DNA from 3 places in the Streptomyces sp. NPDC093984 genome. Region 1 is predicted to be linked to each of the others. Evidence: riboswitches for the same ligand, from Rfam matches in the RefSeq annotation. Region 1 holds a riboswitch; each other region holds the start of a gene.
What was found. Region 1 has a riboswitch for S-adenosylmethionine ahead of thrC (threonine synthase). Riboswitches for the same ligand answer to the same signal wherever they lie in the genome.
Positions count from the first base shown of each region.

Region 2: it holds a riboswitch for S-adenosylmethionine, as region 1 does, so the genes downstream of both, ACIRC0_RS13815 (aminotransferase class V-fold PLP-dependent enzyme) here and thrC (threonine synthase) in region 1, are expected to answer to the same signal.
Region 3: it holds a riboswitch for S-adenosylmethionine, as region 1 does, so the genes downstream of both, ACIRC0_RS20825 (amino acid ABC transporter permease) here and thrC (threonine synthase) in region 1, are expected to answer to the same signal.

Region 1 covers NZ_JBIWIM010000008.1:149,805-157,440, reverse strand. Annotated here, with positions in the region: gene ACIRC0_RS27505 (NADH:flavin oxidoreductase) at 1-918, opposite strand, end outside; gene groL (chaperonin GroEL) at 1,129-2,754, opposite strand; gene ACIRC0_RS27495 (cold-shock protein) at 3,159-3,362, opposite strand; gene ACIRC0_RS27490 (MoaD/ThiS family protein) at 3,812-4,087, opposite strand; gene thrC (threonine synthase) at 4,141-5,421, opposite strand; SAM riboswitch class I at 5,440-5,583, opposite strand; gene ACIRC0_RS27480 (glucosyl-3-phosphoglycerate synthase) at 5,778-6,803, shown strand; gene ACIRC0_RS27475 (trehalose-6-phosphate synthase) at 6,901-7,636, shown strand, end outside.
Region 2 covers NZ_JBIWIM010000003.1:355,640-363,275, forward strand. Annotated here, with positions in the region: gene ACIRC0_RS13790 (NlpC/P60 family protein) at 1-896, opposite strand, end outside; gene ACIRC0_RS13795 (NYN domain-containing protein) at 1,136-2,485, opposite strand; gene ACIRC0_RS13800 (hypothetical protein) at 2,520-2,759, opposite strand; gene ACIRC0_RS13805 (rhomboid family intramembrane serine protease) at 3,096-3,824, shown strand; gene ACIRC0_RS13810 (Lrp/AsnC family transcriptional regulator) at 3,821-4,102, shown strand; gene ACIRC0_RS13815 (aminotransferase class V-fold PLP-dependent enzyme) at 4,138-5,499, opposite strand; SAM riboswitch class IV at 5,686-5,802, opposite strand; gene ACIRC0_RS13820 (hypothetical protein) at 5,883-6,053, opposite strand; gene ACIRC0_RS13825 (PRC-barrel domain-containing protein) at 6,080-6,436, opposite strand; gene trpD (anthranilate phosphoribosyltransferase) at 6,531-7,595, opposite strand.
Region 3 covers NZ_JBIWIM010000005.1:293,387-301,022, reverse strand. Annotated here, with positions in the region: gene ACIRC0_RS20830 (glutathione S-transferase C-terminal domain-containing protein) at 1-844, shown strand, start outside; SAM riboswitch class IV at 934-1,043, shown strand; gene ACIRC0_RS20825 (amino acid ABC transporter permease) at 1,370-2,353, shown strand; gene ACIRC0_RS20820 (amino acid ABC transporter ATP-binding protein) at 2,350-3,135, shown strand; gene ACIRC0_RS20815 (ABC transporter substrate-binding protein) at 3,211-4,236, shown strand; gene ACIRC0_RS20810 (putative leader peptide) at 4,338-4,448, shown strand; gene ACIRC0_RS20805 (LLM class flavin-dependent oxidoreductase) at 4,559-5,770, shown strand; gene ACIRC0_RS20800 (NtaA/DmoA family FMN-dependent monooxygenase) at 5,791-7,167, shown strand; gene ACIRC0_RS20795 (hypothetical protein) at 7,184-7,555, opposite strand.

The DNA of each region.
Region 1 (7,636 bases):
GTCCAGGCCCACCGAACCCACCGTGATCGTCGGCTTGCCGGTGAGCTTCTTCGTCCAGCCCGCGAGGTTGAGGTCGGACCCCTCGAACTCGGGCAGCCAGTAGCGGCGCGTGGAGGCGTGGAAGGCGTCCACGCCCGCCGCCGCGAGCGGGGTGAGGATCGCCTCCAGCTCCTCGGGGGTCTCGGCGAGCCGGGCGGTGTAGTCCTGCTGCTTCCACTGCGAGTAACGGAAGAGCACGGGGAAATCGGGAGACACCCGCTCGCGGACCGCCGCGACGATCTCGGCCGCGAACTTGGTGCGGGCCACCGGGTCACCGCCGTACGCGTCCGTGCGGCGGTTGGTGCCCGCCCACAGGAACTGGTCGACGAGGTAGCCGTGGGCGCCGTGGATCTCCACGCCGTCGAAGCCGATGCGCTCGGCGTCCGCGGCGGCCTGGGCGAACGCGTCGATGACGTCGTCCAGGTCCTGCTGGGTCATCGCCTTGCCGGTCGGCTCGGCGCCGGCGGTGACGAGACCGGAGGGGCCGACGGCGGGAGCGTCCGCGAAGGGGGGCTCGCCCTGCTTGCGGACCATGCCGATGTGCCACAGCTGCGGGACGATCGTGCCACCGGCGGCGTGCACGTCCTCGGCGACCTTGGCCCAGCCCGCGAGCTGCTCCTCGCCGTGGAAGCGCGGGACGCGGTCGCTCTGGCCGGCCGACTCGTGGCCGACGTAGGTGCCTTCGGTGACGATCAGCCCGACGCCGGCTGCGGCGCGGCGCGCGTAGTAGGAGCGCACGTCCTCACCTGGAATGCCGCCCGGGGAGAACATGCGGGTCATCGGCGCCATCACGATCCGGTTCGGGACGGTGAGGCCACCCAGCGCGATCGGGCGGGACAGGATCTGGGCCGCGCGGGAGGCGGGCGTGGTGACGGTCACGTGAGGGGCTCCTCGGGATCGCTGTGTTAACCGACTGGTATGTGCGCGCGCATTGTTGCAGCTTCTGAAGCAACGGCCTATGCGCCGGCCCACATTCCCGGCCGGGTGGGACGCCCGCGTGATCCAGGACACGCCCGAGGGCGGCACCCCCTGCCACAGACAGGGAGTGCCGCCCTCGTACGGAAGGACTGGTACCGATCCTCGGAAGGATCAGAAGTCCATGTCACCGCCCGGCATGCCGCCACCGGCGGGCGCGGCGGCCTTCTCCGGCTTGTCGGCGATGACGGCCTCGGTGGTGAGGAACAGCGCGGCGATGGAGGCGGCGTTCTGCAGCGCGGAACGGGTCACCTTCGCCGGGTCGATGATGCCCTCGGCGATCATGTCCACGTACTCACCGGTCGCGGCGTTCAGGCCGTGGCCCGGGGTGAGGTTGCGGACCTTCTCCACCACGACGCCGCCCTCGAGGCCGGCGTTGACGGCGATCTGGGTCAGCGGGGCGGTCAGGGCCTTGCGGACGATCTCGGCGCCGACGGCCTCGTCACCGTCGAGGTCCAGCTTCTCGAAGGAGTTCTGCGCCGCCTGTACCAGGGCCACGCCACCACCGGCGACGATGCCCTCCTCGACGGCCGCCTTCGCGTTGCGGACGGCGTCCTCGATGCGGTGCTTGCGCTCCTTGAGCTCCACCTCGGTGGCGGCACCGGCCTTGATGACCGCGACACCGCCGGCGAGCTTCGCCAGGCGCTCCTGCAGCTTCTCGCGGTCGTAGTCGGAGTCGCTGTTCTCGATCTCGGCGCGGATCTGGTTGACCCGGCCCTGCACCTGGTCGGCGGAGCCGGCACCGTCGACGATCGTGGTCTCGTCCTTGGTGATGACGACCTTGCGGGCGCGGCCCAGGAGGTCCAGGGTCGCGTTCTCCAGCTTGAGGCCGACCTCCTCGGAGATGACCTCGCCGCCCGTGAGGATGGCGATGTCGCCGAGCATGGCCTTGCGGCGGTCGCCGAAGCCCGGGGCCTTGACGGCGACGGACTTGAAGGTGCCGCGGATCTTGTTGACGACCAGGGTCGACAGGGCCTCGCCCTCGACGTCCTCGGCGATGATCAGCAGCGGCTTGCCCGACTGCATGACCTTCTCGAGGAGCGGGAGCAGGTCCTTGACCGAGGAGATCTTGGAGTTGGCGATCAGGATGTAGGGGTCGTCGAGGACGGCCTCCATACGCTCCATGTCGGTGGCGAAGTACGCCGAGATGTAGCCCTTGTCGAAGCGCATGCCCTCGGTGAGCTCGAGCTCCAGACCGAAGGTCTGCGACTCCTCGACGGTGATGACGCCTTCCTTGCCGACCTTGTCCATGGCCTCGGCGATCAGCTCGCCGATCTGGGTGTCGGCGGCGGAGATGGAGGCCGTGGAGGCGATCTGCTCCTTGGTCTCGACGTCCTTGGCCTGCTCGAGCAGGGCGGCGGAGACGGCCTCGACGGCCTTCTCGATACCGCGCTTCAGGCCCATCGGGTTGGCACCGGCGGCCACGTTGCGCAGGCCCTCGCGGACCAGCGCCTGGGCGAGCACGGTCGCGGTGGTCGTACCGTCACCGGCGACGTCGTCCGTCTTCTTGGCGACTTCCTTGACCAGCTCGGCGCCGATCTTCTCGTACGGGTCCTCGAGCTCGATCTCCTTGGCGATGGAGACACCATCGTTGGTGATCGTGGGGGCGCCCCACTTCTTCTCGAGGACGACGTTGCGGCCCTTGGGGCCGAGCGTCACCTTCACGGCGTCCGCGAGCTGGTTCATGCCGCGCTCGAGGCCGCGCCGCGCCTCCTCGTCGAACGCGATGATCTTGGCCATGTGAAGTGGTCCCTCCAGGACTGGGGGTGATTCCTTCGGACCGCGCCCGCGCCCGCGACGGACGGCCCCGGCCGGAGGTTCCTTGCCCCACCCGGCCCGCGGCCTCACCGACCCGGTCCTTCTGTTGTCACTCTCACCTTCAGAGTGCTAACGCCAATGATTAGCACTCGCCCCGTCCGAGTGCAAGGCGCGCCCGCGGAGCGGGCTCGTTGGGGGGTGGTGGTCGGGTGACGGGCGGGCGCAAGCGGCTCTCGGGGACCGGGGGTGAACTCGGGAGCATGATCCGCAGGTGGACGCCGCCGCGCGCCCCCGGGGACCACGGCCGGACACGACCGAGGGGCCCGTACCCCGGACGGGATACGAGCCCCTCGACACGTCGAACAGTTCAGCGTCGGCGCGTAACTTCAGCCGGCCAGGCGAACCATGTCCGCCTGCGGCCCCTTCTGACCCTGCGAGATCTCGAACTCGACCCGCTGGCCCTCCTCAAGGGTGCGGTAGCCGTCCATCTGGATCGCGCTGTAGTGGACGAAGACGTCCGCACCACCGTCGACCGCGATGAAGCCGTACCCCTTCTCCGCGTTGAACCACTTGACGGTGCCCTGAGCCATGCCTAACTCCCCTATTACTGGCCCTTGCACAGATCCACACTTCGCGGATCCGGGTCAGACCTCACCCCCCAACGGTTGGGGGCGTGCGCCGGAACGCGTCGACCGCGGCTGAATGTATCTGTCCAACTGCCGTCTGCAACAGGTCAATCGGACGAGAATTCGGGGTCCGACCGGTCGGGAATGTACGGAGAATTCACCCGAATTCAGGGCAAGTCGGGCCGGGTAAAGGGAATGAATGGCGCAAAAGCCCTGCACAGTTTGGCTGCTTCTTGTCGGGCCCGCGGCAGGTGATCGCGGGCCCGGAAGGGGAGTCCGGGAGCGCGTTCCCCAACTGTACCCCGCTCAACCATGCAGAATTGCCCCCTCCGTTTCTCTCACGGAGAGGGCAATTCGATGAACTCTCGGTTACCTGCGTTACCGAGGGTAATGATCAGGCGTCCGAACGACCGTCAGCCGCCCGCGACCGCCGGGATGATGGAGACGCCCGCGCCGTCCGGGGTGGCGGTCTGAAGACCCTGCTCGAAGCGGACGTCGTCGTCGTTCACGTAGACGTTGACGAAGCGCCGCAGCTTGCCCTGGTCGTCCAGGACGCGGGCGGCGATGCCGGTGTGGTTCTTCTCCAGGTCGGCGATGACCTCGGCGAGGGTCGCGCCCTCGGCGGTGACCTCGGCCTGGCCGCCCGTGTAGGTGCGCAGGATGGTGGGGATGCGGACGGTGACGCTCATCGGGGGATGACCTCCGGTCGGGGTACGGCTGGTGGGTTGTGGCGGGCGGAGGGTCAGACGAGACCGGCCTCGCGGAAGGACTCGAGGGTAGGACGGATCGTCGCGGTCAGCCCCGTGCCGGCCACCGCGTCCAGCGTCTTCAGACCGTCCCCGGTGTTGAGGACGACCGTCGTCTTCGCCGGGTCGAGGACACCGTTCTCGATCAGCTTGCGCGTGACGCCGACGGTCACGCCACCCGCCGTCTCGGCGAAGATGCCCTCGGTGCGCGCCAGCAGCTTGATGGCGTCCACGATCTGCTCGTCCGTCACGTCCTCCACGGCGCCGCCCGTGCGGCGGGCGATGTCCAGGACGTACGGGCCGTCGGCCGGGTTGCCGATCGCCAGCGACTTGGCGATCGTGTTCGGCTTCTGCGGCCGTACGACGTCGTGGCCCGCCTTGTACGCCGTCGACACCGGCGAGCAGCCCTCGGCCTGCGCGCCGAAGATCTTGTACGGCTTGTCCTCGACGAGCCCGAGCTTGATCAGCTCCTGCAGGCCCTTGTCGATCTTCGTCAGCTGCGAGCCGGAGGCGATCGGCACCACGATCTGGTCCGGCAGCTCCCAGCCGAGCTGCTCCGCGATCTCGTACGCCAGGGTCTTGGAGCCCTCCGCGTAGTACGGCCGCAGGTTGACGTTGACGAAGCCCCAGCCCTCGCCCGCCGGGTCGCCGATCAGCTCGGAGCAGAAGCGGTTCACGTCGTCGTAGTTGCCCTCGATGCCGACGAGCTCGCCGCCGTAGATCGCGGCCATGACGACCTTGCCCTGCTCCAGGTCGTGCGGGATGAACACGCAGGAGCGGAAGCCGGCGCGGGCCGCCGCGGCGCCGACCGCGCCCGCGAGGTTGCCGGTGGAGGAGCACGACAGGGTGGTGAAGCCGAAGACGCGCGCCGCCTCCAGCGCCTGGGCGACCACGCGGTCCTTGAAGGAGTGCGTCGGGTTACCGGAGTCGTCCTTCACATACAACCCGCCGGTGACTCCCAGCTCGCGCGCCAGGTTGTCGGCCTTGACGAGCTTGGTCCAGCCCGGGTTGAGGTTCGGCTTGTCGGCGACGTCCGCCGGGACCGGCAGCAGCGGCGCATAGCGCCAGATGTTCGCGGGGCCCGCCTCGATGCGCTTCCGCAGCTCCTCGCTGTCGTAGCCCGAGAAGTCGTAGGCGACCTCCAGCGGGCCGAAACACTCCTCGCAGGCGAAGACCGGGCCGAGCGGCACCCGGTGGCCGCACTCGCGGCAGGACAGCGCCGCGGCGGGGCCGAGGTTCACGGAGTCGGTGGTGCTTGCAACTGTCTGCACAGCCATGTCAGGCGAGGCCCTTTCTCCTCATCTTCCCCACGACGCACCTCGCCGTGAGACGGAATTGGCACCTTCCCTAGCCGGGAGCCCCGCCTGCGAAGACGAGAGCCGACTGGAGGGTTGCCGGGGCTTCACCGGGCCGTGTCCCTCTGCCCCTCTGGATGAGCTGTATGTGGTTGTTTCGCCGGTGCGGGCCGGGGGTGGACCCCGACATGCGATGGTCACCGGCGTTGTTCAAGACTGTAACCGACGGCCGGGAGAGTTGAGATAGTCGTCCGAACCGCGAGATGGATCACAAGAGAGACCGTTCGACCGTCCCCGACTCACCCCCCACCCCGTACGAACGTGAGGAGCCGCAGACTGTGCTGGAAGAAGTCGAGCGCTGGCTGAGCACCCGCTCCTGGTCCGTCACCGATCGCCCGCTCCACCAGATCATGGCCGCCAAACGAGCCTCGGGCTCCTCGGTCAGCGTCGTGCTGCCCGCGCTCAACGAGGAGGAGACGGTCGGCGAGATCGTCTCCGTCATCCGCCACGACCTCGTGCGGCAGGTTCCGCTGGTCGACGAGATCGTCGTCGTCGACTCCGGCTCCACCGACCGCACGTCCGAGGTCGCCGCCGCGGCCGGCGCGAGGGTGGTGCACCGCGACACGATCCTGCCGCGCATACCGGCCGTGCCCGGCAAGGGCGAGGTGCTGTGGCGCTCCCTGCTCGTCACCGGAGGGGACATCGTCTGCTTCGTCGACGCGGACCTGAAGGAGTTCTCCTCCGACTTCGTGACCGGGGTCGTGGGCCCGCTGCTCACCGACCCGGACGTGCACCTGGTGAAGGCGATGTACGACCGGCCGCTAGGCACCGAGCCGGATGCGCTTGCCTCCGGCATCGAGTCGGATTCGCTCGCCTCCGGCACCGAGCCGGATGCGCCTGCCTCCCGCAAGACGGCGGGACAGGGCGGCCGGGTCACGGAACTGATGGCGCGCCCGCTGCTCAACATGCACTGGCCGCAGCTCGCCGGATTCGTCCAGCCGCTCGGCGGCGAGTACGCGGCCCGCCGCTCCCTGCTGGAACGGCTCCCCTTCCCGGTCGGGTACGGCGTCGAGCTCGGCATGCTGGTGGACGCGCTGCACCTGGTGGGCCTGGACGCGCTGGCCCAGGTCGACGTCGGCGTGCGCAGGCACCGCCACCAGGACGGCCAGGCGCTCGGCCGCATGGCCGCCGCGATCTACCGCACGGCCCAGCTCCGCCTGGCCCGCGGCCATCTGGTCCGCCCGGCCCTCACGCAGTTCGAACGGGTCGAGGGCGGCTTCGAGCCCCGTACGTACCCGGTGGACACGGAGGAGAGGCCGCCGATGGCGGAGATCGCGGAGTACATGGAACGAAGGGTGGCCTGAACCATGCTCTGCCGGGTGTCCGGGCGTGGCGGACACGGTTCCGCATACGGCCGAACCGTACGTTTGAGCGTTTTCGGCGCGGGCTAGGTTTCGAGGCATGGCTTCCACGCAGCATGCCCACGGCGCCCGCATCCTCGTCGCCTCCAACCGCGGCCCCGTCTCGTACACGCTGGACGAGTCCGGGCAGCTCACCGCCAAACGCGGCGGAGGCGGCCTGGTGTCGGGCCTGTCGGCGATCGGCCCCGACGCGGACGCGGTCTGGGTGTGCGCGGCCCTGAACGACGGCGACCGCGAGGCCGTACGCCGCACGGGTGGCGCACTGGATCCGGCAGACACCGGCGGGCGGCGGGTCCGGATGCTCGACATCGACGCGACGGTGTTCTCCGAGGCGTACAACGGCATCGCGAACTCGGTGCTGTGGTTCGTCCACCACATGCTGTACCAGACGCCGCTCGAGCCGGTCTTCGGCAGGGAGTTCCGGCACGCGTGGGCGTCGTACGAGGCCTACAATCGCGCGTTCGCCGAGGCGCTGGCCGAGGAGGCGGCCGAGGGAGCGGCGGTCGTGGTGCAGGACTACCACCTGACGCTGGTCCCGGGGATGCTGCGGCAGTTGCGGCCGGACCTGCGGATCGGTCACTTCTCGCACACGCCGTGGGCGCCGGTGGACTACTTCCGGATGCTTCCGGACGACATCGCCGGTCAGGTGCTGCGCGGCATGCTGGGCGCCGACCGGCTCGGCTTCCTCACCCAGCGGTGGGCGGACGCCTTCACCGGGTGCTGCGAGGCGCTCGTCGGCGGGCTGGGGAACACCCGGATCGGGGTGCACGGCCTGG
Region 2 (7,636 bases), on a different contig from region 1:
AACACCAGGTCGCCGACCTTGAGGTCGTTGACCGAGTAGATGCGGGTGCCTATGTTCGCCTGCTCCTGCGAGGTGCGCGGGATGGAGACGCCGGCCTGCGCGTACGCCCAGGAGGTCAGGCCCGAGCAGTCGTAGGCGTTGGGGCCCGTGGCGCCGTAGACGTACGGCTTGCCGATCTGGGTCTGGGCGGCGGAGAAGGCGGCACCGGCCCGGCCGGAGCCGACGCCGACGCTGAGGGCGCTGCGTTCGCTGGCCCGGCTGGCGCGTTCCTGGTCGGCCTGGAGGGCGGCCCGCTGCTGGGCGGTGAGGCTGTTGAGGAGCTTCTGCGCCGCGGCGAGCTTGCCCTGGACTTCCTGCTTCTTCTTGCCCAGTTCGGCGCGGGTGGCGGCGAGGTCCTTGAGCTTGTCGGTGGCTTCCTGGCGCTCCTGGGCCAGCTCGCGCTGTTTCTCCTGGATCTTCTTCAGCGCCTCGACCTGCTGGCTGCTCAACTGGTCGAGGGTGGACGCCTTGTCGAGGTAGTCGTCCGGGTTCGAGGAGAGGAAGAGCTGGAGGGAGGGGTCGATGCTGCCGGTGCGGTACTGGGCGCTGGCCATGGTGCCGATGCCGTCGCGCAGCTTGTTGAGCTCGTCCTGGCCCCGGGCGACCTTGTCCTGGAGGGTGGATATCTCCTTCTGGAGCTGCTCCTGCTTCTCCTTGGCCGCGTCGTACTGCTCGGTGGCCTTCTCCGCGTCCTCGTAGAGCTTGTCGACCTTGGACTTGACCTCGTCCACGCTCGGCTTGGCACTGGGCGCCGCGTTGGCGGCGTTCGCGCTGAACGCGACAGCGGCGGCGGCCGCGGTGGTCAGCACGGTCACACGTGCACGACTCGGCTGCTTGGGTCGACGGTGGGACGCCACGGAAGCAGGCTCCTTCTTCTGAGTGATCACCCGCTTGGAGGTTCGAGGCCAGACCCTAGTGACCTCATCGTGATGAATTCAAATCCTCACACCAAAAAATCCAGTCACGCAGTGCATTCTTTGCACATGAGGCACAGGAAGTGAGGCAGCCCTGACGCTACGTTGCGCGACGGTTCCGTCAATTCGGGCATTGAGCCTGTACGTTGCGGTTGGTGACGTAGGTGACCTCAGGCCCGATTTCAGCCGCGCGAGAGACGCTTCAGCAGCACCGCCGAAGCAACCGGGCGCGCTCCCGCCCTCGCGACCCCGTCGGCCACCTCGCGGTCCGTGGAGGCGACGATGACGGGCCGGCCCGGCGGCTCGGCGCGCACCAGCTGGCGGATCAACTCGTCGGCGGTGACGCCCGGTTTGGAGAACAGCACCCGCACCCCGCGCGGCGGCGCGAGCAGCACCGGTGCCGCCAGTTCGGCCCCGTCGAAGACACAGGTGACCTCGGCGCCGGTCTGCGCGGCGAGTTGGGAGAGCTGACCGAGGAGCCTCAGGCGCTGCTTCTCCAGCGGCATCTGCGGATAACCGGTCTTGGTGACGTTGTAGCCGTCGACGACCAGATGCACCTGGGGCAGTGCGAGCAACTGGTCGAGAATCGCGGGATCGTTCTCGGACAGCGCACGGGCGGCGATGTCCTTCGGGGTCATTCGTCCCGGTTCGACCGCGTCCACGGTCTCCGCCGGCCGTACGGAGACCGGTGGCAGCGCCAGTTCGCGGCGCAGCCCCTGGGCCGCGTCGAGCAGGGTGTCGAGCAACAGCCGTACCCGCATGTCCTCGACGCTGCGGCCCTCGCGCGCCGCCCTGCGCGTGGCCTCCAGGGTGGCCTCCGCCTCGCCGAGGCGCGCCTTGAGCCGCCGGGTCTCGCTCTCGGCGGCGGAGAGCTGGGCCTGTCCTTCGGCGCGCACCGCCTCGATCTCGCCCTGGGCCTTGCGCAGGGCGGCCTCGCCGCGTCTGACGTCGCTGAGGGCGGCTCGCAGCTTGCGGTGAAGCGAGTCGGCTTCCTTGCGCGCCGCGTCCAGCTCCGCCCGCAGCCGCTCGGTCTCGGTGCGGGTGTGTTCGCGTGCGGCCGCCAGCTCCGCGCGCAGCCGTTCCAGCTCGGCCCGGCTCTCCTCGTCGGCGCGCTCGGCGTCGACGCGCTGGGCCTCCTCGCCGGCGGCGGTCACCAGCTTCACCCAGCCCGCCGGGCGCACTACATAGGCCGCGGCCGCCACGTCGAGCGGGTCCGCGGCCGGGGGCGGCGAGCCGGAGTCGAGGGCGCCGGTGAGCTCCGGCTGCGCCTCTCTGAGCTTCTCGGCGATGCGCTGCCGGAACAGCGCGTCCCTCTCCACGGCCGCCGCCATGGCGTTGCCCGCGAACTTGGCCCGGCGGGTCGGGGTGAACCGGGCGTACTGCCGCAGCTGTGCGGGCAGTTCGGCGAGGGTCAGCCCGCCGAAGCCGTCGGACACGATCTGCACGACCCGGCGGCGCACGCCGTCGGGCAGCGGACGGTCGAGCACCTCAGCGGTGCCGTCGACCGGCTCCCCGCCTGTGGTCTCAGCCATCCCTCACCCCATACGCCCTGCGGGGCCGCCTCCCTCAGGAGCCGGCGCCCGGCCTGTCCACGAGTTCCACCTGGTCGACCGCGTTGCACCAGCGGCAACGGACCGACTCGATGGTCTCACTGACCACCTCTCGCTCCTCCACCTTCGGCTCCCCGGCCAGATCGAGGTGCACGTACTCGACGACCTTCGACGAGCGGGTCACGTCGAAACGGGTGAGGTTGCCGCAGAGCGTGCAGCGCCACCGGGTCGTCTCCGTCGGCAGGGGAACCGTCATCGTGGGTGCTCTTCCTTCTTCCAGTCTCCGTGATGCGCCAGTTTCCCTGGAGCGTGTGGCTCGTAACCCTACGGCCTGGCGAGTACCCGCCGCCCGCCCGTTCCACGGCGGCGAGGCACTCTGTGCGGATCGGTCCGGTTACGCCATGCTCTGTACCATGATCAGCACCTGGAGCAGGCCCTGTCGTCACATTCCCGTCGTCCGCCCGGAGGGCGGGCCCCGCGGCGTCTGGTGCGTGCGATCGCAAGGCGCCGGAGGGCCCTCGTGGCGGAGCCACGTGGGCGCTTCGGCAACGCGGCGAGCGTGCGTGCCAGACGCCGCGGGGCAGGCGGGAATGTGACGACAGGGCCTGGGGCGGCCGCGGGAGCGCTGCGCGGACAGTCGGCGCCGGTGACGTACGGGCTGATCGTCCTGTGCTGCGCGCTCTTCGTCGTCGGACCGGCGGCGGGGCTGAGTCCGGCCTACGGGACCGGGGACGCACTGCTCGCCGCGCAGCGGGCCTACTTCGCCCGCTGGGGCGTGGTGCCGGTGGAGCTGTTCAGCGGGGCGCCGCGGGCGGCGCTCACGCCCGCGACCGCGCTGTTCGTGCACGGCAGCTGGGTGCATCTGCTGGGCAACATGCTCTTCCTCTACGTTTTCGGGGTCATGGCCGAGGAGCGGATGGGGCACGTGGAGTTCGCCCTGTTCTACCTGGGCTGCGGCTGTCTGGCGCTGCTGGGGTACGCGGCGGCCAACGCCGCGTCGGCGCAGACCCTGGTCGGAGCGTCCGGGGCGATCTCCGCGGTCCTGGGTGCGTTCCTGTTCCTCTTCCCCAAGGCGCGGGTGACCAGTCTCTTCCCGTTCCTGTTCTTCCTGCCGCTGAGGTTCCCGGCGTGGGTGGTGCTGCCGTTCTGGGCGTCCCTGCAGTGGGTGGCGGCGGGCCGGGCCGCCCAGGGGCCAGGGGTGGCCTACCTGGCCCACCTGGTGGGGTTCTCGCTGGGGTTCCTCTACGCGTGGGTGCGCTACACGCCTACGAGTAGGGTGAAACCACCAGCCGAGGCCCCCGAGGGAGAACAGCAGCCGTGATCACCGCGATCGTGCTCATCAAGACCAGCGTGGACCGGATCCCCGAGATCGCGGAGCGGATCGCCTCGCTGGATTCCGTCAGCGAGGTCTTCTCCGTCACGGGGACGTACGACCTGATCGCCATGGTGCGGGTGAAGGAGCACGAGGAGCTGGCGGACGTCATCCCCGGGCACATCAGCAAGATCCCCGGGGTCGAGGCGACGGACACCCACGTGGCGTTCCGTACGTACTCCCAGCACGACCTGGAGGCGGCGTTCGCGATCGGGCTGGACTCCTGATCCGCTGAACACCGCCTCACCGGCCCCGCGAGGACTCAGACCGCCGGGACGCAGCGGCCGTTCTCCGTGCGGTACTGCCACCGCGCACCGTCGCTGACCAGTTCCTTCACGGCGTTGACGAAGCGCTCCACATGCTCGTCGGGGGTGCCGGCGCCGAAGCTCACCCGGATCGCGTTGAGGGACTTCTCCCCGGGCGCCGCCTCGGGGGCGCCGCATTCGCCCTGGGTCTGGGGGTCGCTGCCGAGCAGGGTGCGGACCAGCGGGTGGGCGCAGAACAGGCCGTCGCGGACGCCGATGCCGTACTCGGCGGAGAGAGCGGCGGCGAAGTGGGAGCTGTTCCAGCCCTCGACGACGAAGGAGATCACGCCGACGCGGGGGGCGTCGTCGCCGAAGAGGGAGAGGATCCTGACCTCGGGGACGTCGGCGAGGCCCTCCCTGACCGTGCGGATCAGGTGCTGCTCGCGGGCGACCAGGGTGTCGAAGCCGGCCTCGGTGAGGGCCTTGCAGGCGGAGGCGATGGCGTAGGCGCCGATCACGTTCGGGGAGCCGGCCTCGTGGCGGGCGGCCGTGTCGTGCCACTCCACGTCCACTCCGCCGTCCGTCCTGCGCGTGACGCTGCGGCTGGCGCCGCCGCCCGCGAGGTACGGCTCGGCCTGGCGCAGCCAGTCGGCGCGGCCGGCCAGGACGCCGGAGCCGAAGGGGGCGTAGAGCTTGTGACCCGAGAAGGCGACCCAGTCCACGTCGAGGTCCTTGACGGACACCGGGTGGTGCGGGGCGAGCTGGGCGGCGTCCAGGACGATACGGGCGCCGTACGCGTGGGCGGCCGCCGCCAGCTCCTGTACCGGCCACAGCTCGCCGGTGACGTTGGAGGCTCCGGTGACGCAGACCAGGGCCGGGCCGTAGGGGTCGCGGTCGGCGAGGACGCGCTCCAGGGTCTCGACGGCCTGCCGGGGGCTGCTCGGGGCGTCGAGGTAGGTGACCCGGGCGTCCCGCCACGGCAGCAGGGAGGCGTGGTGCTCGGTCTCGAAGACGAAGACCTGGCAGTCGGCCGGGAGTGCGGCGGCCAGGAGGTTGAGCGAGTCGGTGGTGGAGCGGGTGAAGACCACCTGGTCGGTGTCGCGGCAGTCGAGGAACTCGGCGACCGTGCGGCGGGCGTTCTCGAACAGGTCGGTGGACAGCTGGGAGAGGTAGCCGGCGCCGCGGTGGACGCTGCCGTAGTAGGGGGCGTACGCGGCCACGTCGTCCCAGACGCGCTGCAGCGCGGGGGCGCTGGCCGCGTAGTCGAGCGCGGCGTAGGTGACGTCGCCGCCGGTGACGAGCGGGACGGTGACATCACGGCCCAGAACGGGCAGCGGGGCACAGACGGACTGGTCGGCGGCAAGGGTGGAGACGGACATGGGTGTACTCCCGTAGGGCAGGCGAGAATCACCGGTGCCGGAGGCGCGCACGGGCGCGGCGGTGTGCACGGCACGGAGAAGGTGAAAGGAAAAAGGGGGTGCGGAGGCGGGGCTCTGCGGCCCTAACGCATTCGCTTGCTCACGGAAGGCTCCCTCGAACGACCAGGACCCCTGGAAGGCACGAGGGGTCCGCGCTTGCCGCAGACCTCGCTGCCTGCGACCTGGTCTTCACCCGGGGCACCCCGCCACGGACGGAGGGTTGCCGGACAGCCGGCCGGGGCCGAATGACTGTCGCTCATGACCTGATGTGGAAATTACGGCAGGTGATCACCTGCTCGCAACTTCTGTCCGTATACCGGGACGGGCGAACCCGTCCCGGTGCGTCACCGAACGAGGTGGTGCTTCGAGCGCCGCCCCCAGCGCATGCCGAACAGGACGAGGCTGGCCAGGAACACCACTATGCCGATGATCAGGAGGTAGAACAGCCCCTTCGCGACCGCGCCGATGATGCCGAGGGCGACCGCCGCGAGGATCAGGAACAGGAAGACCGCCATGGTGACCACTTCCTTCGGCCCGGGGGTCAGCGGCGCGCGAGGCGGCGTCCGCGGTCGGCACCGGGCTCATAGGCCCTGTCGTAGTGTTTGAAGATCTCTTCTTCACGCTCGGCCGGCAGGACGTCGTCCAGGCCGATGGACGGCGCCTTGCGCACCTGCCCTTTGGAGTGCGCCACCTGGACGTACCCGGGTCCCACGGTCGCCTCGTCCAGGGGGACGAAGACGAGCCTGTGCCGGGTCGGCATTCCGGTGCGGACGGTGACCATGGCCGGCGTGTCGGTGGTGGTGTCGACGTAGACCCCCTCAAGGGACCCGATCTTGTGGCCCTTGGCGTCGATCACGTCCCGGTTGCGCCACTCACGGATATCGGCTGAATGGATCATGCCCAGCCTCCTTGCGGCCCGCGGGGAGAGCTGCCACTTATCTCACTTTACTCCAGCCAGGCTGACCTGGCCTTTTCCGCGGGCGCGCTCGGCGTCAGGCGTTACTGGCGGCCACCCACCGCTCCAGGACACGCTTGGCAGCGCCCGAGTCGATCGACTCGGCGGCCTTGGCCATGCCGGTGCGGATCTGGTCCGCCAGCGGGCCGTCGCCCGGCTCCAGCGCCACCAGCGCCGCAGCCGAGTTCAGCAGGACGGCGTCCCGTACCGGGCCCGTCTCCCCGTCGAGGAGGCGGCGGGCGACCTCGGCGTTGTGGGACGGGTCGCCGCCGCGCAGGGCCTGAATCGGGACCAGTTCGATACCGGCGTCCCGCGGGTCGAAGGTCTCCTCGGTGACCTTGCCGTCGCGGACGATCCAGACGTGGGAGGTGGAAGTCGTCGTCAGCTCGTCGAGGCCGTCGTCGCCGCGGAACACCAGGGAGGAGTTGCCGCGCTCGGCGAGCACCCCGGCGATCATCGGCGCCAGTCGCGGGTCTGCGACGCCGACCGCCTGGGCCTTCACCTTCGCCGGGTTGGTCAGCGGGCCGAGGGCGTTGAAGACCGTCCGGATACCCAGCTGACCGCGCGCGGCGGCGACATGGCGCAGCGCGGGGTGGAACTTCACAGCGAAACAGAAGGTGATGCCCGCCTCCTCGGCGACCTGCGCCACCCGCTGGGGCGTCAGGTCGAGGTTGACGCCCAGCTTCTCCAGGACGTCCGACGAGCCCGACGCCGACGAGGCCGCGCGGTTTCCGTGCTTGACGACCTTGGCGCCCGTGCCGGCCACCACCAGCGCCGACATCGTGGAGATGTTCACCGTCTTCGCGCCGTCGCCGCCCGTCCCGACGATGTCGACCGTGCGGCCCGACACCTCGATCACGTTGGCGTGCTCGTACATCGCCCGAACCACACCGGTGATCTCCTCGACGGTCTCGCCCTTGGCCCGCAGCGCCACCACGAACCCCGCGATCTGCGCGTCCGTCGCCTCGCCGCGCATGATGCGGTCCATCGCCCAGGCGGTGTCGTCCGCGCTCTGGTCGCGGCCCTCGAGGAGCCCGTTCAGCACCTGGGGCCAGGAACGGCCCGCCGCGGTGTCGCCTCCAGCGGGGTGCACAGCGCTCATAAGCCGCTCCTGGGTCGGTGTCCCGGACTACGGGACGCGAG
Region 3 (7,636 bases), on a different contig from region 1:
GTTCCCCGCCTTCCGCGGCCGGATCGGCTGCGACGCGCGCAGCGGCCACTACGCAGTGCCGCGCCGCTACCGTCTCCACCTGTCACTGGCGTGTCCGCACTGTCTGCGGATAGCCGTCACGCACAGCCTGCTCGGCCTCGAGGACGTCTGTCCCGTCACGCTGCTGCCCGCGGTGCCCGACGGACCCGGCGGCGAGTACTCCGCGCTGCGTCCGCTGTACGAGGCCAGTGCCCACCGCTACCCCGGAGCCGCCCTGGCGCCGGTGCTCAGCGACGACTGGTCGGGCCGGATCGTCAGCACCCACGCTCCGGACATCATGCGCGACCTGGCGCGGCACTTCGGCACGGACCACCCCGCGCTGTATCCGCAGGGGGCGGACGCCGAGATCGAGGGTGTCAAGCGGCTGTGCGAGCAGGGCATCGACGCGGCGGCCCAGCGCGCCGGACGCGTCGACGCCGACACGGAGGAGCGGGACGCCGCGCTCACCTCGCTGCTGTGCACCCTGCGGTCACTGGAGGGACGGCTCGGCCGTCAGGAGTACCTGCTCGGCGACCGACTCACCGCAGCGGACGTGGAGTTGTGGGTCAGCCTGGTGCAGCTCGACACCGTGCACCGCTGGCACCTGGACGCCGCCGCGGTGCACCGCATCGCCGGCCACCCGCACCTGTGGGCGTACGCCCGCCGGCTGGCCGCCCACCCCGCCTTCGGTCCACACCTCGACCACGCCGGCATCGCCCGACGGCACCACGCGCACTGCCGGGGACTGGAGGCCGCGGGCGCCGCGGTGCAGATCCTGGACTGGGCCTCGCACGTCCCCAACGACGCTGCCACGCACACCGGTTGAGGCGGAGAACGGCGCCCGCTGAGCACGTATCACGTGCCGGACGCACGTTGACATCGCTTGCGGAGCCTGTATTGACTTACGGCCAGAAAGGTCATGAGCGTCAGCGACAAGCCCTGGCTGGCTGACCGGCAACCCTCGCACCGCGGTGGGGTGCCCCAGGTGACGACCCGACCGGATGACGTTTCGGTAAGCGCGTGGCCCCCCGGGCCGGAAGAACGACGGAGACAGTGATGTACGCAGCCTCGAGGACAGCCGCAGTGCGGCTCCGCGGCTGCGTCCTGCTGTGCGCCAACCGTTCCGTCGACCTCCTCCGCGTCAACAGCGCACTGTGTACCACCCCGGGCTCTGCCCGCTGTCACGGCTGACGGCGTTCTGAATCCCTGACGCGCACCGCCGCCGCGGTGTGCCCTCGTTCCGTCCCGTCCCCGGTGCACTGCGCTTCACCAGCCTCGTCACGCCGCGGCCCGCGCCGCCGGGCGGTGCCGTGGCGCGCCGCCGGGGCGTCCGACTCCGCTGGAGCCTGTCATGAGTGAACCCCCCGGAGCCGTCGTGTCCCTCGCCACGGCGCCGCCCGACGAAGACACCGCGGACAAGCCCCCCGCGGCCCAGCGGGTACTGCCCCTGCGCCGGCCGGGCCGCTGGATCGCCACGGCGGTCGTGCTGGTTCTCGTCGCCCAGTTCGTCCACGGCCTGGTGTCCAACCCGTTCTACCAGTGGGACCGCTTCGCCTACTGGTTCCTGCGTCCCACCATCCTCGACGGGCTGCTCATCACGCTCGAAGTCACCGCGCTCAGCGCCGTGTTGGGCCTGCTCGGCGGAATCGTGCTCGCACTGGCACGGCTCTCGAAGAGCCCGGTCCTGCGCGCGGTCAGCTGGACGTACGTGTGGGCGTTGCGCTCCATACCGCTGATCGTGGTGCTGATCTTCCTCTACAACTTCAGCGCCCTGTACAGGACGCTGAGCGTCGGCGTGCCCTTCGGCCCGGCGTTCTTCAGCTTCGACGAGTCCAAGCTCGCCACCGACATGGTCGTCGCCGTCGTCGGACTGAGCCTGAACGAGGCGGCGTACGCGGCGGAGGTGGTCCGCGGCGGCATCCTCTCGGTCGACCAGGGCCAGCACGAGGCGGCCGCCGCGCTCGGCCTGCCGAAGGGTCACCAGTTCCGGCTGATCGTCTTCCCGCAGGCCCTGAGGTCCATCACCCCGAACTACGTCAACCAGCTGATCGGCCTGGTCAAGAGCACGTCACTGGTGTTCTACGTGTCGCTGCTCGACCTGTTCGGCTCCGCGCAGACCATGGGCAGCACCTACCCCGGCGACATCGTGCCGCTGCTGCTGGTCGTCACCGCCTGGTACCTGATCCTGACGAGCCTCGTGTCCGTCGTCCAGTTCTACGTCGAGCGGTACTACGCCCGCGGCGCCACCCGCGCGCTGCCGCCGACCCCGTTGCAGAAGCTCCGCACCGGTCTCGCCGATCTGCGGGCCCGCGCGCGCAGGGAGGCCGCCGTATGACCACCGACACGCTCCAGACCCGCCCCGCCGCCATCCAGGTGCACGACGTGCACAAGGCGTTCGGCGCCCACCAGGTACTGCACGGCGTGGAGTTGACCGTACGGCCGGGCGAGGTGACCGTGATCCTCGGCCCGTCCGGCTCCGGCAAGTCCACCCTGCTGCGGGTGATCAACCACCTGGAGAAGCCCGACCGCGGCTATGTCAGCGTCGGCGGCGAGCCCATCGGCGTGCGCCGGCACGGAGACCACCTCAAGGAGCTGAGCGAGCGGATCATCCTGGGCCAGCGCAGCCGCATCGGATTCGTCTTCCAGAACTTCAACCTCTTCCCGCACCTGACCGTGCTGGAGAACGTGACAGCGGCGCCGGTGGCGACCGGCAAGCTGACCAAGCCGGAGGCCCGGGACCTCGCCCTGGACCTGCTCGGCCGGGTCGGACTCGCCGACAGGACCGGCGCCTACCCGCGGCAGTTGTCCGGCGGCCAGCAGCAGCGCGTCGCCATCGCCCGCGCGCTCGCCCTGCGGCCCGGCGTCATCCTCTTCGACGAACCCACCTCGGCCCTCGACCCCGAACTCGTCGGCGAGGTGCTGGCCGTCATCAAGGACCTGGCCGGCGGCGGCACCACGCTGGTCATCGTCACCCACGAGATCGGCTTCGCCCGCGAATGCGCCGACCGGGTGGTCTTCATGGACGACGGCCGGATCGTCGAACAGGGGCCGCCCGCCGAGGTCCTCGACAACCCGCGGCACGAGCGGACCCGGGACTTCCTGAGCAAGGTGCTCTGAACCCGCCGGTTCCGCGTTCCTCTCCCAAGCCTCCCCCCACGCCACACCGCCACCGCTCACCGAACAAGGACAGCCATGCCCACCCTCAGTCTTCGCGCCCGACTCCTGCGCGGCCTCACCGCAGGCACCGCCGTCGCCTCCCTCGCCGTCGGACTCGCCGCGTGCGGGGGCACGAGCGACGCCGCCACCAACACGGACAGCGCATCCTCCGGAACGGTCACCGTGGGGCAGCTCTCCAACGGCGCCGCCACGCAGACCGCCCTCAAGGTGTCCGAGGTGAAGTCCCTCAACGCCGAACTGCCCGCCGCCATCCGCAAGAGCGGCAAGCTGGAGATCGGCGTCGGCGCCCTGCCCTCCGGCTTCGCACCGCTGGCGTACGTGGGCAGTGACCAGAAGACCCTCACCGGGGCCGAACCCGACTTCGGCCGCCTGGTGGCCGCGGTCCTCGGCCTCGAGCCCGAGCTGAAGAACTTCACCTGGGAGAACCTGTTCGTCGGCATCGACAGCGGCAAGGTCGACGTGGCCTTCTCCAACGTCACCGACACCGAGGAGCGCAAGAAGAAGTACGAGTTCGCCTCCTACCGGCAGGACAACCTGGCCTTCGAGGTGCCGAGGACCAGCACCTGGAACTTCGACGGCGACTACGAGAACCTCGCGGGCAGGACCGTCTCGGTCGGCTCGGGCACCAACCAGGAGAAGCTCCTCCTGGAGTGGAAGGCGAAGCTGGCCAAGGAGGGCAAGAAGCTCACCGTCAAGTACTACCCGGACCGCAACGGCACCTACCTCGCGCTGTCCAGCGGCAAGATCGACGCGTACTTCGGCCCCAACCCCGGTATCGCCTACCACATCAGGCAGGTCGCGAACACGCCCCAGGCGACCCGCAACGCGGGCGAGTTCTCCGGCGCAGGCGAGTCCCTGCAGGGCCTGATCGCTGCGACCGCGAAGAAGGACAGCGGGCTCGCGAAGCCCCTCGCCGACGCCATCAACCACCTGATCGAGAACGGCCAGTACGCCAAGTGGCTGGCCGCCTGGAACCTGTCCAACGAGGCCGTCGCCAGGTCCCAGGTCAACCCGCCCGGGCTGCCGCTCGACAACTCCTGACCGAAGGGATGCCCGGAGTGCGGAACAGACGGCGGAGCGGGGCTGTTGTCGTTGACGACGAGCTGCGCGCCACGACGGCCGTAGGGACGGAGGTGCAGGACGTGACCGGTACCGTGCACGCCCGCGCCCTGAAGCCGTCCCGCCGTCCGCTTCTGCACTCCCGGGCCCACATCGATCTGCTGCGCGTGGCCGGCGCGCTCTGTTGTTCCTGACCGTCCCCAGCTTCGGCCGGGGGTCCCCCCCGTCTCGCCGCGCTCGCCCTCCGCCGCGCCCGCTCGCGCCGGCCGGCCATCTCGTACGGACTTCAGGAAGGCACCCACTCGTGTCCTCGACTTCTCCTTCGCACCTGCACCTCGCCGTCGCCCTGGACGGCACCGGCTGGCATCCCGCCTCCTGGCGCGAGCCCGTGGCCCGGCCCCGGGACCTGTTCACGGCCGGGTACTGGGCCGACCTGATCACCGAGGCCGAAGGCGGTCTGCTCGACTTCGTGACCATCGAGGACGGGCTCGGACCCCAGTCCTCGCAGTTCCTCGACCCGGACGAGCGCACCGACCAGGTACGCGGACGACTGGACGCCGTGCTCGTCGCCTCCCGTGTCGCGCCACTGACCCGGCACATAGGGCTGGTGCCGACCGTGGTGGCCACTCACACAGAGCCGTTCCACATCTCCAAGGCGATCGCCACTTTGGACTACGTCAGCACGGGCCGTGCGGGCCTGCGTGTACAGATCACCGCGCGTCCGAACGAGGCCGCGCACTTCGGCCGCCGCACGATCCCGAGGATCGACGCCTACGACAGCCCGGCCGCCCGGGGCGTCGTGACCGACCTGTTCGACGAGACCGCCGACTACGTCGAGGTCGTCCGGCGCCTGTGGGACAGCTGGGAGGACGACGCGGAGATCCGGGACGTCGCCACCGGCCGCTTCATCGACCGGGACAAGCTCCACTACATCGACTTCGAGGGCAGGTTCTTCAGCGTCAAGGGCCCGTCCATCACGCCCCGACCGCCGCAGGGCCAGCCGATCGTCACCGCTCTCGCCCACCAGACCGTCCCCTACCGGCTGGTGGCCCGCCAGGCCGACATCGGCTACGTCACCCCGCACGACGCCGACCAGGCCCGGGCGATCGTCGCCGAGATCCGCGCCGAGCAGGAGACGGCGGGCCGGGCCGAGGAGCCGCTGCACGTCTTCGGCGACCTCGTGGTCTTCCTGGACGACGACCCGGCCAGGGCCACGGCCCGCAAGCAGCGCCTGGACGACCTCGCCGGATACGAGTACACCAGCGACGCCCGCGTCTTCACCGGCACCCCCGCGCAACTCGCCGATCTTCTCGAGGAGTTGCGGTCCGGTGGTCTGACCGGCTTCCGGCTGCGCCCCGCCGTCGCCGGCCATGACCTCCCCGCCATCACCCGCGGCCTGGTCCCCGAGCTCCAGCGCCGTGACGCCTTCCGCCGCGCCTACGAGTCCGACACCCTGCGCGGACTGCTCGGGCTCGCCCGCCCCGCCAACCGCTACTCCGCAGCCGTCACCGCCTGAGCCGGAGGGACCCGCAGACCATGAGCAAGCCGCTGAAGCAGATCCATCTGGCCGCCCACTTCCCGGGCGTCAACAACACCACCGTGTGGAGCGACCCGAAGGCCGGCAGCCACATCGAGTTCAGCTCCTTCGTCCACTTCGCGCACACCGCCGAACGGGCCAAGTTCGACTTCCTGTTCCTCGCCGAGGGCCTGCGCCTGCGCGAACAGGGCGGGAAGATCTACGACCTGGACGTCGTGGGCCGCCCCGACACCTTCACCGTGCTCGCCGCCCTGGCCGCCGTCACCGACCGGCTCGGCCTGACCGGCACCATCAACTCCACTTTCAACGAGCCCTATGAGGTGGCCCGCCAGTTCGCCAGCCTCGACCACCTCTCCGGCGGACGATCGGCGTGGAACGTCGTCACCTCCTGGGACGCCTTCACCGGCGAGAACTTCCGCCGAGGCGGCTTCCTGCCGCAGGAGGAGCGCTACTCCCGGGCGAAGGAGTTCCTGGCCACCGCGAACGAACTCTTCGACTCCTGGCACGGCGACGAGATCCTCGCCGACCAGGCCAGCGGCACCTTCTTGCGGGACGCCAAGGCCGGCGCCTTCGTCCACCAGGGCAAGCACTTCGACATACACGGCCGGTTCAACGTCCCGCGCAGCCCGCAGGGCCGCCCGGTCGTCTTTCAGGCGGGCGACTCCGAGGAGGGCCGCGAGTTCGCCGCGTCCAGTGCCGACGCCATCTTCAGCCGGCACGCCACCCTGGAGGCGGGCCAGGCCTTCTACGCCGACGTCAAGGGCCGTCTGGCCAAGTACGGGCGCGGACACGACCAGTTGCTCATCCTGCCCGCCGCGACCTTCGTCCTCGGCGACACGGACGCGGAGGCCGAGGACCTGGCCCGCGAGGTGCGCCGGCAACAGGTCAGCGGTGCCACGGCCATCAAGCACCTGGAGTTCGTCTGGAACCGGGACCTGTCGGCGTACGACCCGGACGGCCCGCTGCCCGACGTCGACCCGAACGTGAGCGAGGAGCACATCTCCCGCGGCCGTGCCCAGGTGCGCATGTACCGCGACCCGCTGGCCACCGCCCGCGAGTGGCGGGAGCTCGCCGCCGCCAACAACTGGTCCATCCGCGACCTCGTCATCCACACCGGAAACCGGCAGACCTTCGTCGGCTCCCCGTCCACCGTCGCGAAGACCATCAACGAGTTCGTGCAGGCCGACGCCTCCGACGGCTTCATCCTGGTCCCGCACATCACCCCCGGCGGCCTGGACCCGTTCGCCGACAAGGTCGTCCCGCTCCTGCAGGAGCAGGGCGTCTTCCGCACCGACTACGAGGGCACGACCCTGCGCGACCACCTGGGCCTCGCCCACCCGGACACCGGGGCGCCCAGGGAGCGAGCGGCTTCGTAGGCGTGCGTCCGGCGGGTCACTCCTTCCAGTCGAGCTGGTCCTCGGGAGTGCCCACGCTCCGGCCGTACGCCACCGCTTCGGCGCGGCCCTGGGCATCGCCGCGCCGATAGCGGAACACCTTCCCGGCGAAGACGACCACCCGGTCGTCCCCGACCAGGAAGTCCGAGTACCAGCCCATGTCCGGCTCCAGCGCCTCGGCCAGGGCCTGCGAGAGGGCGGTCGCACGGGAGTCGTCCGTCTCGAACTCGACGAAGGTCCAGGTGGACGGCTGCCCGTCCCGTGCACTCCTGGAGACGTCGATGCGGCTCACCTTGCGGATGCGCAGGCCCTCCGGCTCGAACACCGCACCGGTGCGCAGACTTTCGCCGATGACATACCCGTTGATCACAGCTCGCCTCGCCCTCTCCGACCATGCCGACACCGACCACGTTAGGCCCCGGTACTGACAGCGGGGTGGTCAGCCGAACCA